Regions from separate parts of the Pseudomonas sp. NPDC090203 genome, predicted to be linked through region 2. Evidence: predicted binding sites of a transcription regulator. Region 2 holds the regulator's gene; the other holds the start of a gene.
What was found. Region 2 encodes FliA, which starts transcription of late flagellar genes. Its sites were predicted from a motif close to CTAAAGTTTNNNNNNNNNNNGCCGNTAA; they were not measured.
Positions count from the first base shown of each region.

Region 1 (3,568 bases), 230 kb from region 2:
ACCAGCAATTCGATTTCCTGGGTCGATGACTGGGTACGATGGGCCAGCGCCCGCACCTCGTCAGCCACCACCGCGAAACCACGTCCCGCCTCTCCCGCCCGCGCCGCCTCGATGGCAGCGTTGAGCGCCAGCAGGTTGGTCTGCTCGGCCACCGAACGAATCACGTCCAGCACCTTGCTGATGCCGTAGACCTTCTGCGCCAGGGTTTCCACCTGATCGCCCGTGCGGGTGACGTCCTGCGCCAGGTGATTGATCGAGGCCACGGTTTCCTGCACCTGATGGCGGCCGCGCTGGGCAACCCGCTCGGATTCGTCGGACGCCTGAGACGTCGCCACTGCGTTGCGCGCCACCTCCTCCACTGCCGCAGTCATCTGGTTCACGGCGGTGGCGGCCTGGTCGATTTCCAGGCTCTGCTGATGCAGGCCACGGGTGGAATCTTCGGTCACCGTGCTCAATTCCTCCGAGGCCGACGCCAACTGGTTCGAAGAGTCGGAAATCCGCAAGATGGTATTGCGCAGGCTCAACTGCATAGCCTTGAGCGCTTCAAGCAGGCGTGCCGGCTCATCGCGCCCTTGCACCTCGATCCGCGCGGTCAGGTCACCCGAGGCAATCACCTGAGCGATGCCCAACGCCTGGGCCAGCGGTTGCAGGATGCTGCGAATCAGCGCCCAGGCCAGCAGCAGGGTAATCACGGCGGTGAGCACGATCATGCCCATCACCCAGCCCTTGGCACTGCCGAACACCTGCAACGCCAGTTCACCGGCCTGGCTGGCACCCTGGCGGTTGAGGGCGGTCAGGTCGTTGAGCGCCTGGGTCATGGTGTCGGCGTACTGGTTCATTTCGCTGTTGATGACCACCAGCGCCTCGTCGAGCTGGTTCTGCCGGGACAATTCCATCACCCGGCTCTGGCGCTGCATGTAGGCCTGCTTGGCCACGGTGAAGCCATCGTAGAGCTGCCGCTCCCGGGGTGATTCGATCAATGCCTGATAGCGCTGCTCGGTGCTCTGCAGGCCAGCCTTGAGCTGGTCGATCTTGTTGTAGTTCTGCTGCAGCGACGACGCATTGCGATCGAGCATCAGGCGCAGTGTCAGGGTCCTGATCCGCATCAGGTCCTGGCCCATGGTGCCCAACTCCATCACGCTGGGGAGCCACTTGTTCTCCACCAGATCCGACTGTTTGCGCATGTTCGACATCTGCAACAAGGCAAATGCCCCCAACGCGAATACCAACAGCGCCAGCACCCCGAAGCCCAATGCAGCACGGGGTGCAATATTCATGTTTCTGACGCTCATAATGGGTCCCTTCCCAGATAAAACCCTGCACCGAAAATGTGCAGCCGGTTGTCGCCCCTGATATCGGCGGATATCTGAAAAACCTGTAGGACAATTCGACGACTGCGTGAGGAATTTGCAAACAGATGCGACAGCGCAGCACAGACCATCCAGACACCGCAGCCTATGCTTTGTATTCTGTCGCCATGTTCACCGAGAGCCCTGCCATGTTGACCATCAAACCCCGCGCCGAAGACGTCGAAGGCCAGCCGATCCTGCGCCCCCTGCCATCGGCCCAGTGCCGCAGCGTCGGACCCTTCGTGTTCTTCGACCACATGCTGGAAACCACTTACGCCCCCGGGACCGGGATGGACATTCGCCAGCACCCGCACATCGGCCTGTCGACCCTGACCTACCTGTTCGAGGGCCAGATCCAGCACAAGGACAGCCTGGGCAGCGATCAGCATGTAATGCCCGGCGAAGTCAGCTGGATGACGGCCGGCAGCGCCATCGCCCATATCGAGCGCACGCCCCAGGAGGTCCACGATGCGGGCTCGCGGCTGCATGGGCTGCAAGTCTGGTTGGCGTCGCCCAAAAGCCATGAACAAGGGCCGGGGCATTACAGCCATCACCCTGCGGCGACCCTGCCGGTCAGCGATGCCATGGGTATCTGCCTCCGGATGATTGCCGGCAACGGTTTTTGCCTGGAGTCGCCGGTGCCGGTGCTATCCCCCACGCTGTACGCCGAAATCCGGATGCAGACTGCGACCACGCTGCTGATCCCCGCCGAGCATGAGCAACGTGCGTTGTATGTGATCGAGGGTGAGGTGTTGCTGGATGGCGAGCCGGTGGAAGCGCGTTCGCTGGTGGTACTGGAGCCCGGGGAAGAGCCGACGCTGTGCGCCGAAAGCGAATGCCACGCCGTGCTGATTGGCGGCGCGCCGCTGGATGGGCCCAGGAGAATGAACTGGAATTTCGTGGCCAGCGACCCGGCGCTGATCGATCAGGCCCGGGCGAAGTGGGCAGCGGGCGATTGGCCGACGGTGCCGGGGGAAGTGGCGCGCATCGAATTGCCGGTGGGCAGGAAATAACGCCCGCTCTTCACGTCGAGCGCAGAACCTGTGGGAGCGGGCTCGCCCGCGAAGGCGGTTGCCTGTTCACCCTGATGGTGACGACAAGGACGCTATCGCGAGCAAGCTCACTCCTACAGGGCTCCGCGGTGTGCCACGGATACGGTGTTAACCGGCGAACACTTCATCCAGCAGGTTATGCATGGCGGTGAACGCGCGCTTGGACACAATCGGGTTGTACATCTGCACCCCAGGATTGTTCGCATGCGGGTCGGTGAACGAGTGGAACGCGCCGCCGTAGCTCAGCAGTTGCCAGTCGACATTGGCCGCGTTCATTTCGGCTTCGAAGGCTGGCAGTTGCTCTTTGGGCACCAATGGATCGGACGCGCCGTGCAGCACCAGCACCTTGCCCTGGATGTTTTTCGCATCGGCCGGGTTGGTGGTGTCCAGTGTGCCGTGGAACGACACTGCGGCTTTCAGAGGCGCGCCAGTGCGGGCCAGTTCCAGCGCGCAGCATCCGCCGAAGCAGAAACCGAATGCAGCCAGACGCCCCGTATCCACTGCCGCCAGCGATTGCGACTTCAGTTGATCCAGCGCCGCCAGCATGCGCTTGTTCAGCAGGCCACGGTCGTTCTTCAGCGGCATCATGGCAGCCAGCGCCTGATCGGCATTGGTCGGACGCACGCCCTGCCCGTACAGGTCAGCCAGAAACACCACATAACCCTTGCTCGCCACTTCCCTGGCGATCTGCTCGGCGTCTTCGCTGATGCCCATCCAGTTCGGCGCCATCACCAGGCCCGGAGCGGCCTTCGCGCCTTCGCCGAACACCAGGCGGCTCTCGTAGCTCTGGCCATCAACCTGATAAACCACGGACTGCACAGTAATGTTGCTCATTGCTGACTCCTGCTTTTGAGAATGTGGGGGAGATCAAATGACAAAACCCGCCGAAGCGGGTTTTGACGGGGTTCGATCTTAAACCGAGAGCTCGACCAACAACTTGTTCAAACGGCGCACGTATGCGGCCGGATCCTTCAAGCTGTCGCCAGCCGCCAGGGCCGCCTGGTCGAACAGGATGTGCGACAGTTCGCCGAAGCGCTCTTCGCTCTGTTCGTTGTCCAGTTTGCCGATCAGCGGGTGAGTCGGGTTGAATTCGAAGATCGGCTTGGAATCCGGAACCTTCTGGCCGCTGGCCTCCAGAATCTGACGCATCTGCAGGCCCAGGTCCTG
Region 1 covers NZ_JBIVCV010000006.1:65,579-69,146, forward strand. The annotation lists gene ACIPO9_RS12160 (methyl-accepting chemotaxis protein) at 1-1,292, opposite strand, end outside; gene ACIPO9_RS12165 (pirin family protein) at 1,499-2,362, shown strand; gene ACIPO9_RS12170 (dienelactone hydrolase family protein) at 2,510-3,235, opposite strand; gene htpG (molecular chaperone HtpG) at 3,314-3,568, opposite strand, start outside.
Region 1: a site for FliA is predicted at 1,353-1,380, ahead of ACIPO9_RS12160 (methyl-accepting chemotaxis protein). Genes of this name have one in related genera too.

Region 2 (3,568 bases):
GATGTCTTCGGACGCAGCCTCTGGCACTTCCTCGACCACAGGTGCAGGCGCAGCGGCGATTTCATCGGCCGACGCAGGCTCGGCCAGGCGCGACAGCGCGGCGAGCAGCCCTGGGGTGGCGGGGGTAATGTCAGAGCGTTCGCGCACCTGGCCGAACATGCTGTTCACGGTGTCCAGCGCTTCGAGCACGACGTCCATGAGTTCGGCATCGACCCGACGCTCACCTTTGCGCAGGATGTCGAACACGTTTTCAGCGATGTGGCAGCATTCAACCAGCTCGTTGAGCTGGAGGAAGCCGGCGCCCCCTTTTACAGTGTGAAAACCGCGAAAAATTGCATTGAGCAGATCCGCATCATCCGGTCGGCTTTCCAGCTCGACCAACTGTTCGGACAACTGCTCGAGAATCTCGCCGGCCTCTACCAGAAAATCCTGAAGGATTTCTTCATCGGCGCCGAAGCTCATTGGGGGTGCTCCTAAAATTAACCGTCAAACCGATCCAGAGGCTGCGTTGATGGCCTGCGCGCATTGCCTTCGTCGAAGCATTCGCGCGCAGACCTTGCGCCACTTTCACATAGAACCCGGGAACTGGAAGTTAGAAACCCAGGCTGGATAGCAGATCGTCTACATCATCCTGACCGGATACGACGTCTTCACGTTTATCGGCATGAATCTGCGGACCTTCACCCTTGGAATGAAGTTTTTCCTGTTCTTTTTGCTTACGGAACACTTCCTGATCGTGCTCGATCCCGGCAAAGCGATCCACCTGGCTTGCCATCAGCACCAGCTTGAGCAGATTGCTCTCGACCTCGGTCACAAGCGTGGTGACACGCTTGATCACCTGGCCGGTCAGGTCCTGATAGTCCTGGGCCAGCAGAATGTCGTTCAGGTGGCTGGCGACCTGGTGGGTCTCCTTCTCGCTGCGCGACAGAAAACCATCGACGCGGCGGGCCAGATCACGAAACTCTTCGGCGCCGATCTCGCGACGCATGAAGCGCCCCCAATCGGCACTCAGTGCCTTGGCGTCCTCGCTCAGGCCGTTCATCAACGGCGTGCTCTGCTCCACCAGGTCCATGGTGCGGTTGGCCGCACCTTCCGTGAGCCTGACCACATAGGACAGGCGCTCGGTGGCGTCAGTGATCTGGGACACTTCCTCGGCTTGCGGCATGTGCGGGTCGATCTGGAAGTTGACGATCGCGCTGTGCAACTCGCGCGTCAGCTTGCCCACTTCCTGATACAACCCGCGATCGCGAGTCTGGTTAAGCTCATGGATAAGTTGCACGGCGTCGCCGAACTTGCCTTTTTCAAGGCTGGTGACGAGCTCTTGTGCGTGTTTCTTCAGGGTCGACTCGAAGTCACCCATTGTCGAATCTTTAGGATCCATAGCGCCCTCGCAGCGGACATCAGCTATTGACGCGCTCGAATATCTTTTCGATCTTCTCTTTGAGCACTTGGGCTGTGAATGGCTTCACGACGTAACCGTTAACACCGGCCTGGGCAGCCTCGATGATCTGCTCGCGCTTGGCTTCGGCAGTGACCATCAGCACCGGCATGTGGCGCAGGCGTTCATCGGCACGCACCTGGCGCAGCAGGTCGATGCCCGACATGCCCGGCATGTTCCAGTCCGTGACCAGGAAATCGAAACCGCCAGCCTGTAACATCGGCAATGCGGTGGTACCGTCATCTGCTTCGGCCGTGTTGGTGAACCCAAGGTCACGCAACAGGTTTTTTATGATCCGCCGCATCGTTGAGAAGTCATCAACGATGAGGATTTTCATGTTCTTGTCCAATTCGACCTCCAAGCAGTCTTTAACGCGCCCAGCACCTGGACGCGCGTTCAATCAATACCGGCGAGCGGCTTCTACGAATAACAGTGACGGGTCTGACGAATCGGCAGGTCACGCGCGCAGCAGAGCGGATCTTCAAAGACCCGATCCGACCGGCTCCTGCCTTGTCTCATGATGCCCACACAACATCTTGCACAGCCGGTTTTACATACCATCCGCAGCCCCGAAAGCCTGCGTTCAATCAATCAACGTGCGCGCCACTCACCCAGCCGGCCCCGCAGACGTGCGGCGCACTGGCTGTGCAGCTGGCTGACACGGGATTCGCTGACACCCAGGACCTCACCGATTTCCTTGAGGTTCAGCTCTTCGTCGTAGTACAGCGCCAGCACCAGGCGTTCACGCTCGGGCAGGTTGGCGATGGCATCGGCCAGCGCGCTCTGGAAGCGCTCGTCTTCGAGATCGCGCGAGGGTTCCAGCGACTGGCTCGCGCCGTCCTCGTGCAGCCCTTCATGCTCGCCGTCCTGCAAAAGGTCGTCGAAGCTGAACAGGCGGCTGCCCAAGGTATCGTTCAGAATCCCGTAGTAATCGTCCAGGCTCAATTGAAGTTCGGCAGCAACCTCGTGATCTTTAGCGTCACGGCCGGTTTTTGCTTCAATGGCACGAATCGCGTCGCTGACCATGCGCGTGTTGCGGTGAACCGAGCGTGGCGCCCAGTCACCCTTGCGCACTTCGTCGAGCATCGCGCCGCGAATGCGGATGCCGGCGTAGGTCTCGAAGCTCGCACCCTTGGTGGAGTCGTATTTGGTCGACACTTCGAGCAGGCCGATCATCCCCGCCTGGATCAAGTCCTCGACCTGCACGCTGGCCGGCAGACGCGCCAGCAAGTGGTAGGCGATACGCTTGACCAACGGGGCATAGCGCTCGATGAGCTCGTACTGGGAATCTCTGGATGATTTGCTGTACATGCGATAGCCACTTGCAGTCATGACACTGGCCCTGCACTGGTCTGATGAACCAGGCGCTCAACGAAAAATTCCAGGTGGCCACGCGGGTTCGCCGGCAGCGGCCAGGTATCGACTTTCTGCGCGATGGCCTTGAACGCCAGCGCACATTTGGAACGGGGAAACGCTTCGTACACCGCGCGCTGCTTCTGCACCGCCTTGCGCACGCACTCGTCGTACGGCACGGCGCCCACATATTGCAGCGCGACGTCCAGGAAGCGGTCGGTGACCTTGGTCAGCTTGGCGAACAGGTTGCGCCCTTCCTGCGGGCTCTGGGCCATGTTGGCCAGCACGCGGAAGCGGTTCATGCCGTAGTCGCGGTTGAGCAGCTTGATCAGCGCGTAGGCGTCAGTGATCGAAGTCGGCTCGTCGCAGACCACCAGCAACACTTCCTGCGCCGCGCGCACGAAGCTGACGACCGATTCGCCAATCCCGGCGGCGGTGTCGATCACCAGCACGTCCAGGTTGTCGCCGATGTCGCTGAATGCCTGAATCAGGCCGGCATGCTGGGCCGGGGTCAACTGGACCATGCTCTGAGTGCCGGACGCCGCCGGCACGATGCGCACACCGCCAGGCCCCTGCAACAGGACATCGCGCAGTTCGCAGCGGCCTTCGATGACGTCGGCCAGGGTGCGTTTAGGGGTCAAGCCCAACAATACGTCGACGTTGGCCAGACCCAGATCGGCGTCCAGCAACATCACGCGACGCCCTAGCTCGGCCAGTGCCAGCGAAAGGTTCACTGACACGTTGGTCTTGCCTACGCCACCTTTGCCACCAGTCACC
Region 2 covers NZ_JBIVCV010000006.1:294,359-297,926, forward strand. The annotation lists gene ACIPO9_RS13100 (chemotaxis protein CheA) at 1-462, opposite strand, end outside; gene ACIPO9_RS13105 (protein phosphatase CheZ) at 593-1,381, opposite strand; gene ACIPO9_RS13110 (chemotaxis response regulator CheY) at 1,401-1,775, opposite strand; gene fliA (RNA polymerase sigma factor FliA) at 2,030-2,770, opposite strand; gene fleN (flagellar synthesis regulator FleN) at 2,767-3,568, opposite strand, start outside.